DNA from 2 places in the Micromonospora sp. NBC_00389 genome. Region 2 is predicted to be linked to the other one. Evidence: riboswitches for the same ligand, from Rfam matches in the RefSeq annotation. Region 2 holds a riboswitch; the other holds the start of a gene.

Region 1 (4,379 bases), 3.4 Mb from region 2:
GGTGCGCTCGGGGCTCACGTGAGCACCCGCCGGGCGGTACGCAGCACGAGCACGAAGAACGGGCCGCCGAGCAGGGCGGTGACCACCCCGATCGGGATCTCGGCCGGGGCGGCGGCGGTGCGGGCCACCACGTCGGTCAGCGCCAAGAACGCGGCGCCGAACAGCAGCGACAGCGGCAGGATCACCCGGTAGCTCGCCCCGGCGAGCAGGCGGACGGTGTGCGGCACGATGATGCCGACGAAGCCGATCAGGCCGGTCGCGGAGACCGCCGCGGCGGTGCCCAGCGAGGCGGCGGCGATCAGCAGGTAGCGGGAGCGCTGCGGGTGCAGGCCGAGGCTCTTCGCCTCGTCGTCACCGACGGCGAGGACGTCCAGCTCGCGGCGGTGCAGCAGCACCACCACGGTGGTCAGCACGGCGTACGGCAGCACCAGCAGCACGTCGTGCCAGCCCGCGGTGGCCAGCCGACCGAGCAGCCAGGAGTAGACCTGCTGGATGCTGTCGGAGTGCCGTTGCAGCAGGTACGTCTGCCCGGCGGACAGGAACGCGGAGACCGCCACCCCGGCCAGGATCAGCATCGCGGGTGAGCGGCTCCGCCCGCCGGCACCACCGAGCAGGTAGGTCATCGTCACGGCGACCAGCGAGCCGGCGAAGGCCGCCAGTGGGATGGTCACCGGCAGCCCGGTGATCGAGCCCTGCCGACCGGCGCCGCCGAGGGCGATCACCGCGGTGACCGCCAGCCCGGCGCCGGCGGCAACGCCGAGCAGGTACGGGTCGGCCAGCGGGTTGCGGAAAACCCCCTGATAGCAGCCGCCGGCCAGGGCGAGGAGGCCGCCGACGAGCAGACCCAGCACCACCCGGGGCAGCCGCAGCTCGGTGACGATGGCGATTTCCCGCTCGGTCAGCCCGCTGTCCAGGTGCACCCCGGGGATCAGGTTGAGCAGCTCGGCGGCGACGCTGCCCGGCGGCAGGCTGACCGGGCCGATGGACACCCCGGCGATCAGCGCGACCAGCACCGCGAACACGCCGGCGACCAGCCAACGCTTGCGCAGCCCGGCGGGCCGGGTTCCAGACGGCAGCCCAGCGGGTCGGGCTCCGAACGGCAGCCCGGCGGGCCGGGACGGAGGCTGCGTCCCGGCCGGCTGGGTGGATGCTGCCGGTGCACCCGAGGGTGACGGCCCGGTCATCGACGGACGACGGTCACGCGGGCACCTTGGCGACCGCGTCGACGATGACCCGCAGCAGGTCCACGATCCGCGGGCCCCAGCGGGAGGCGATGTCGTCGTCCAGTGCGACCACCTGGTTGTTCTTCACCGCGGTCAGCCCGGCCCAGCCGCTGCGCGCCTTGACCGAGTCGGCGTTCTGCTGGCAGCACTTGGAGTCGGCCAGGAAGACGAAGTCCGGGTTGGCCTTGACGATGAACTCCTGGGAGAGCTGCGGGTAGCCGGCGCTCTTGCCGTCGGCGTCGGCCGGGTCGGCGATGTTGGTCAGCCCGACCTGGCTGTAGAGCGAGCCGATGAAGGTCTTGCTGGTCGCGCTGTACAGCTCCGGGCCCAGCTCGTGGAAGTAGGTGAGCTTCTCGGCGCGCTGCGGCACGTCCTTGAGCAGCTTGGCAATGTCGTCCTTCATCCGGCCGGTGACGTCGGCGGCCTGGTCGACGTGCCCGGTCAGGCTGCCCAGCTCGGTGATCTGCCGGTAGGAGTCGTCCAGCGTGGTCGCCGCCGGAGTCAGGTAGACCGGAATCTTCAGCTTGCCGAGCTGCTCGACGATCTTGTTTCGGTCATCGGAGAGCACCACCAGGTCGGGGCTCTTGCCGGCGATCGCCTCGGCGTTGGGCTGGAAGCCGGACAGGTCGCTCTTGGGCGCGTCGGCCGGGTAGCTGGACTGGTCGTCGACCGCGCTCACCTGCGGGCCGGCACCGATCGCGAAGAGCATCTCGGTGGCGGTGGGCGACAACGAGACGATCTTCTCGGGGCGCTTGTCGAGGGTCAGCGAGCCGACCGTCACCGGGTAGGCGACGGTCGCCGAACTGGCGCCGGCGGCCGGCTGGTCGGCGGCCTTCTCGGCGCAGGCGCCGAGGGCGAGTGCGGCGACCGCGAGGGTCGCGGCGAAGAGCCGGGGGGTACGTCTGGACATGGGTCCTCCTGTCGGTCGAGGAGTGTGGTGCTTCGCCGACAGGACTTTCGTGCGCCCGCCCACGAGGCGCCCTTCCTCGAGAGCGCGTGTCGCGACCGATCCGCAGGCGACCTGGCTCGTCCCCGCCGTCAGGACGGGGCATCACAGTTGCGGGACAGCGCCGGACTCACACCGGCTTCGCTGCGGACTGGTCGCTAAGACGGTAGCGCACCGCCAGGACGTGCCGGATCGATCAAGGACCGATCACCGCCGGTCGATCACCTGGGCCGCCCGATGACGGGGTGGGGTGGTCGACCGGCGGCGATATGTCCCGGATCCGCGGGGTCGGAGCGGGTGGTGGGGCCCCGCCGGGGGCGGGACGGGGCCCCACCCGATCAGGAGGCGGTGATGGTGACGTTGTCCACAGCCGCCTCCACCAGGCTGGCGCCGGAGGCGTCCGCCGCCTCGACGAGGATGCGCACCGACTGGCCCGCGTACGGGCTGAGGTTGAGGTTGGCCACCGCCCAGCTCCCGGTGCGGTTGGCTGCCGCGCCGGCCTGGGTGAGCAGCGCCGTGGTGCCGCCGTTGTGCACCACGCTCACCCGCAGGTAGTCCGCCGAAGAGGCGTTCGAGCCGTGCGCCAGGTACCAGGCCAACGACAGGGTCAGCGTGCCGGACGACGGCAGGGTCACCGCCGGGGACCGGGCGCTGGTCACGCCGCCGTCGACGTCGTGGTCACCGGCGGCCGATCCCGCGAGCCGGCCGGTGACCAGGTCGTTGGCGCCGGCGTACGGGGTGAGCTGCTTGGCCCCGCTGGAGGTGGTCGCCTGGGCGGCGCCCCGCTCGAACACCCCGGCCGTGGCGGTGTCGGTGCCGGACGGGTTGATCGTCCAGCCGGTGGCCGTCTCGAAGGTGTCCGACCAGACGGTGGTGCCGCCACCGCCGCCGCAGTACTGCGCCTGCTTGCCGATGGCCCGGTACGGGCAGTCGGCGTACTCGCTGAGCATCAGCACGGCCTCCCGGTTGCGGGTGGTCTGCGCGGGGATCACCTCGTCCGGCGGGTAAAAGCCGCCGCCACTCGCCGAGCCCGGGTACATCTCGAAGGTGTACGCCCAGATGTTGTGGGTGGCCCACATCCAGTCGATGCTGGTGCCGTCGGCGATGTAGAGGTCGCTGGACTGCTCCGGGGTGTAGCTGTTGGTGGCCGCCATCTGCTGGCCGATGGTGGCGAAGGTGTTGTACTGGTCCGCGCTCATCCCCGCCGGATTGTTGGCGGTGGTGTAGCCGAAGGGCCAGAGCACCAGTTGCGAGTAGGTGTGGAAGTCGATGTTCGCCTTGATCTGCTGGACGCCGCCGACGACCCGGCTGTTGACGAAGTTGCGCAGCGCCTGCGTCTCCGGGGCGGAGAACGCCGACGGGCCGCGGTAGGTCTCCGACGAGGTGCTGCCGGACGAGCCGCCGCAGCAGCCCCACTGGTGGGACCAGTTGCGGTTCAGGTCAGTGCCGACCGCGGACGAGCCGCTGTTCGGCTGCCGGTTCTTGCGCCACGACCGGTACGACCCGGTGGCGATGTCGTACTCGCTGCCGTCCGGGTTGACCGTTGGCACGATCCAGATCTCCCGGCTGTTGACGATGTTCGTGATCCGGGAGTCGGAGCCGTAGCTGTCGGTGAAGAGGTTGAGCAGGTAGATCGCCATCTCGACGGTCAGGTGCTCGCGGGCGTGCTGCTGGGCGTTGAACAGGATCTCCGGCTCACCCTCGTCGGTGCCGACGTTGTCGGAGATCTTCACCGCCATCAGGTCGCGGCCCTCGTACGACGCACCAATGCTGATCTTGCGGGCGATGGCCGGGTGGTCGGCGACGGCCTGGTTCACCACGGCGGTCAGTTCCGCGTAGTCGTGGAAGTTGGAGTCGGCGGGCGGGAACGCCAACGTGCCCACCTCGCCTGCGCCTCGCTCGACGTTCGGCGGTGGGGCGAGCGGTTCCAGCCGGAAGCCGAGACGGCTGATCGCGGCGGCCTCGGTGGCGGTGGCCGAGATGTGCAGTACGCCGTGTTCGGAGTAGTCGATGGCGGCCCCGGTGCGGGCCACCGCGGTGCGGTCGGCGACGGTCCGAGGGCCGAGCACCCGGTAGCCGGTGGCGGCCTGTTCGGCGGTCCGGTCCGGTGCTGGTCGGGCGGCGACCGGGGCGGCGCCGACGGTGGCGATTGCCAGCCCGGTGACGACGGCGAGCACCAGGACGCGGCGGAGAGGGGTGGGCGTGCGGAG
Region 2 (4,379 bases):
AACAACCCCTCGATGCAGGCGGCGAAGCAGATCAGGTTGAGCAGGAACGTCCGGCGGTCCTCGCGGGTCCGCAGCTCCCGAAGATCGTTCAGGGAGTCGATCCAGCGGAAGCAGAACTCGGCTTTGCGGCGGATCGAGGGGATGTTCTCGATGGCCGCGAAGGCGGCGAACCGCTCGGTCTCGTCGGGCACGTACGTGTCGAGCAGGTTGAGATAGAACTGGACGTGCACCGCCTCCTCGAACAGCTGCCGGGACAGGTAGAGGCGACCCTCGGGGCTGTTGACGTGCTGGTAGAGATTGAGCACGAGGTTGTTGGCGACGATGGTGTCGCCGGTGGCGAAGAAGGCCACCAGGCGGCTGACCAGGTGCCGCTCGGCCGGGGAGAGCTTGTCGAGGTCGGCGAGGTCGGCGTGCAGGTCGACCTCCTCGACGGTCCAGGTGTTGCGGATGGCGTCGCGGAACCGGTCGAAGAAGTGCGGGTAACGCATCGGGCGGAGGGTGAGGTCCATCCCGGGGTCGAGCAGCATGTGCGTGGTCCTCGTGTCGGTGGTGGTGTGGGCGGCGGTCACTGGCAGGCCTCGCACGACTCGGGGTTCTCCAACGAGCAGGCCAGTGCCTCCGCGTCGGTGGCCGCGGGTGCGACAAGGGCGACGGCGGTGGGCGCGACGGTGGCCTGCTGGATCCGGGTGGCGGGGCGGGAACGCAGGTAGTAGGTGGTCTTCAGCCCGGCCTTCCAGGCGTACAGGTACATCGAGGAGAGCTTGCCGATGGTGGGCGAGGCCAGGAAGAGGTTCAGCGACTGGGACTGGTCGATGAACGGTGCGCGGGCGGCGGCCAGGTCGATCAGTGCCCGCTGCGGCAGCTCCCAGGCGGTGCGGAACAGCTCCCGGACGTCGGTCGGCAGCTCCGCGATGTCCTGCACCGACCCCTCGGCGCGCCTGATCGCCGACCTGATCCGGTCGGTCCACAGGCCACGGGTCTTCAGCTCGCGTACCAGAGCGGTGTTGACCTGGAGGAACTCCCCCGACAGCGTCTCGCGCTTGAACAGGTTGGACACCTGCGGCTCGACGCACTCGTAACAACCGGCGATCGACGCGATGGTGGCGGTCGGGGCGACCGCCACCAGCAGCGAGTTGCGCAGCCCGTAGGCCTCGACCCGCTCCCGCAGCTCGGCCCACCGTGCGGTCTGCGTTCCCTCGACCCCCCACAGGTCGGGCTGCAACTGCCCCCGCGCTGCCCGAGTCTGCCCGTACGCCGGGTGCGCGCCGAAACGGCGGGCCAGCTCGGCGGACGTCTCCAGGGCGGTCAGGTACAGCTCCTCGCTGATCCGGGTGGACAGCTCCCGGGCGGCCGGGGAGTCGAACGGCAGCCGCAGCGCGAAGAACACGTCCTGCAGGCCCATCAGCCCGAGCCCGACCGGCCGCCAGCGGGGGTTGCTCGCCGCCGCCTGCGGGGTCGGGTAGTAGTTGATGTCGATGACCCGGTCGAGGAACGTCACCGCGGTACGGACCGTGGCGCGCAGCCGTTCCCAGTCGACGCCGCCGTCGGTGAGGTGGGCGGCGAGGTTCACCGAGCCGAGGTTGCACACGGCGGTCTCGGCGTCGCTGGACACCTCGATGATCTCGGTGCAGAGGTTGGACAGGTGCACCACGTTGCCCGGCTCGGCGGTCTGGTTGCACAGCCGGTTCGCCGCGTCCTTGAAGGTCATCCACCCGTTGCCGGTCTGGGCCAGGGTGCGCATCATCTTCCCGTACAGCTCCCGCGCCGGGACCTGCCGCACGTAGCGGCCCTGCGCCTCGGCCGCCCGGTACGCGGCGTCGAACCGCTCCCCCCACAGGTCGGGCAGTTCCGGTACCTCGTGCGGGTCGAACAGCGACCACAGCTCGTCGGCCTCGACACGGCGCATGAACTCGTCGGGGATCCAGTTGGCCAGGTTCAGGTTGTGGGTACGCCGGGCGTCCTCGCCGGTGTTGTCCCGCAGTTGCAGGAACTCCTCGACGTCGGGGTGCCACGGTTCCAGGTAGACGCAGGCCGCGCCCTTGCGCCGGCCGCCCTGGTTGACCGCCGCGACGCTCGCGTCCAGTGTGCGCAGCCACGGCACGATCCCGTTGGACTGCCCGTTCGTGCCGCGGATCAGCGAGCCCCGGGACCGGACCCGGGAGTACGCGATGCCGATGCCGCCGGCGAACTTGGACAGGTTGGCGACCTGGGCGTACCGCTGGTAGATCGAGTCCAACTCATCACGCGGGGAGTCGACCAGGTAGCAGGAGGACATCTGGGTGTGCCGGGTGCCGGAGTTGAACAGCGTCGGCGAGCTGGGCAGGTAGGCCAGGCTGGACATCAGCCGGTAGAAGTCGACCGCCTCGTCCGGCGTACGGGACAACCCGCAGGCCACCCGCAGCAGCCAGTACTGCGGGGTCTCCAGCACCAGCCGGCTGCTCGGGTGGCGCAGCAGATACCGGTCGTACACCGTGCGCAGGCCGAAGTACTCGAACCGCCGGTCGCCGCCCGCATCGACGGCATCGTCGAGGGTACGGGCGTGCGCGGCGACGAACGCGGCGGTGTCGTCTCCGATCAGGCCCTCGGCGTGGCTGATCCGGATCGCCGCGCTGAACGAGGTGATGCCCTGCCGGCGGACCTCCTTGTCGACGTAGCCGGCCAGCAGCCGGGCGGCGAGGCGGGAGTACTGCGGTTCCTCGCCGATCATCTCGGCGGCGGTCTGAATGGACAGCCGGTCCAGTTCGGCGGTCGTCGCGCCGTCGTACAGGCCGCTGATCGTGCGGGTCGCCACCCGCAGCGGGTCGACGTCGGTGAGGTCGTCGGTCCACCGCTCGACCGCTCGAACGATCTTGTTCACGTCAACCGGTTCGCTGGCGCCGTCGCGTTTGCGGACATGCATCTGCGTCCGCCGCCGGCCGGGCGGGGTCGGGTCGCCGGTGACCGGAGCTACCTGGGTGACCGTCACTACTCACTCCTCGCGAGTTCGAGACCTGATGGCCCTCGGACACGAGGAGACAGACACCGGCGGACGCCACGCCGACGGGCGTGGGTCAGGTGGCGTCAGCCGTCCCACGCGGCGTCGGACCGCCGCCCACCCGGGTGCGGGTGCACGGCGCGCTGGCAGGTCTTCGGACTTGCGGGCACGACCGGACTCGCCGGTCTCCTACTGGCCGTCGCTTCCCAGGCCGCTTGGCGGCCCAGTGCTGATGACGGCGGTCGTTCCCACTCACCGCTGCGGGGCAGTCCCGGATTTCCACCGGGTTCCCTCTTGCCTCGACCCTCTGGATGAGCGGCCGAACCAGCTGCGCTCGACACCATATATAGGGAGGGACGCCGTTGTCACACCCCACATGTCGGTCCCGGGCGTGTCGGTGGCCGGACTGGTGACGGCCGTCACCGACGCCTGAGACCGTCCACCCCGATGCCGCGGGGACCGGGTTGACCGTTCGGACCGGCACCGATACGGTCGACCCACTATCTGCGGCGACGCGAGGGAAGCCGGTGTGAATCCGGCGCGGTCGCGCCACTGTGAGCGGTCCCCATCCTCTACGGGAGGGGCCGCGAGCCAGGACACTCGGTCGTCCGCAGCCTTGCGATGGGGACGCGTCATCCCCGAGGAGGTTCGCGTACGCATGTCCAGCTCCACGTCCAGCCAGCCGTTGGTGCATCCCGCTGGCACTACCCGTCTCCTGTGGACGGTTCTGGCCGCCGTCGCCGTGCTCACGCTGCTGGCCTATCTCGTCGCCTTTGACCAGGGGGCGGTCTCGCGCAGCGGGATGTACCTGCACGAGCTGATGCACGACGGCCGGCACCTGCTCGGTGTCCCGTGCCACTGACCGCCACCAGGGCCGCGCCCACGTTCGTCAGCGTTCTCCTTCGCGGGCTGCTCGCCGGCCTGGCCGCGGGTCTGCTCGCCGGAACGTTCGCCTACGTCGCCGGTGAACCACACGTCGAGGGGGCCATCGCCATCGAGCAGGCCGCGGCGCACGCCGAGCCCGCCGGTGGCGGACACGATCACGAGGATGCCCTGGTCAGCAGGTCTGGCCAGCGTGGCGGCCTGTTCCTGGCCACCGGTCTGTTCGGCGCCGCGATGGGTGGCCTGCTGGCCACCGCGTACGTCCTGCTGTGTCGCCGGCGGCGGGCCTACGACGACGGACGGTCGGGTCTGCTGCTGGCCGGTGCTGCGCTGCTCGGCGTGGTGATCGTGCCGTTCATCAAGTACCCGGCCAATCCCCCGGCCGTCGGTGACCCGGCCACCATCGACCAGCGCACCGGCACCTACCTGCTGATGGTGGTGCTCGGCCTGGTGGCCGTCTGGGCCGGCTCGCTGGGCTACCGAGCGCTCGGCGACGGGGCGCCACAGTGGCTTCGGGCCACCA

Evidence for each region. A riboswitch is a leader RNA that binds a small molecule or an ion and turns the genes downstream of it on or off. The one in region 2 is predicted to bind cobalamin.
Region 1: another riboswitch for cobalamin. It lies ahead of OG470_RS08895 (ABC transporter substrate-binding protein); the one in region 2 lies ahead of OG470_RS29840 (ribonucleoside-diphosphate reductase subunit alpha).

Annotation. Positions count from the first base shown of each region.
Region 1 is NZ_CP107947.1:1,859,492-1,863,870, reverse strand. It holds gene OG470_RS08900 (FecCD family ABC transporter permease) at 15-1,184, opposite strand; gene OG470_RS08895 (ABC transporter substrate-binding protein) at 1,198-2,133, opposite strand; cobalamin riboswitch at 2,218-2,340, opposite strand; gene OG470_RS08890 (M14 family metallopeptidase) at 2,508-4,379, opposite strand, start outside.
Region 2 is NZ_CP107947.1:6,299,759-6,304,137, forward strand. It holds gene OG470_RS29835 (ribonucleotide-diphosphate reductase subunit beta) at 1-527, opposite strand, end outside; gene OG470_RS29840 (ribonucleoside-diphosphate reductase subunit alpha) at 566-2,899, opposite strand; cobalamin riboswitch at 3,103-3,318, opposite strand; cobalamin riboswitch at 3,451-3,597, shown strand; gene OG470_RS29845 (CbtB domain-containing protein) at 3,633-3,836, shown strand; gene OG470_RS29850 (CbtA family protein) at 3,827-4,379, shown strand, end outside.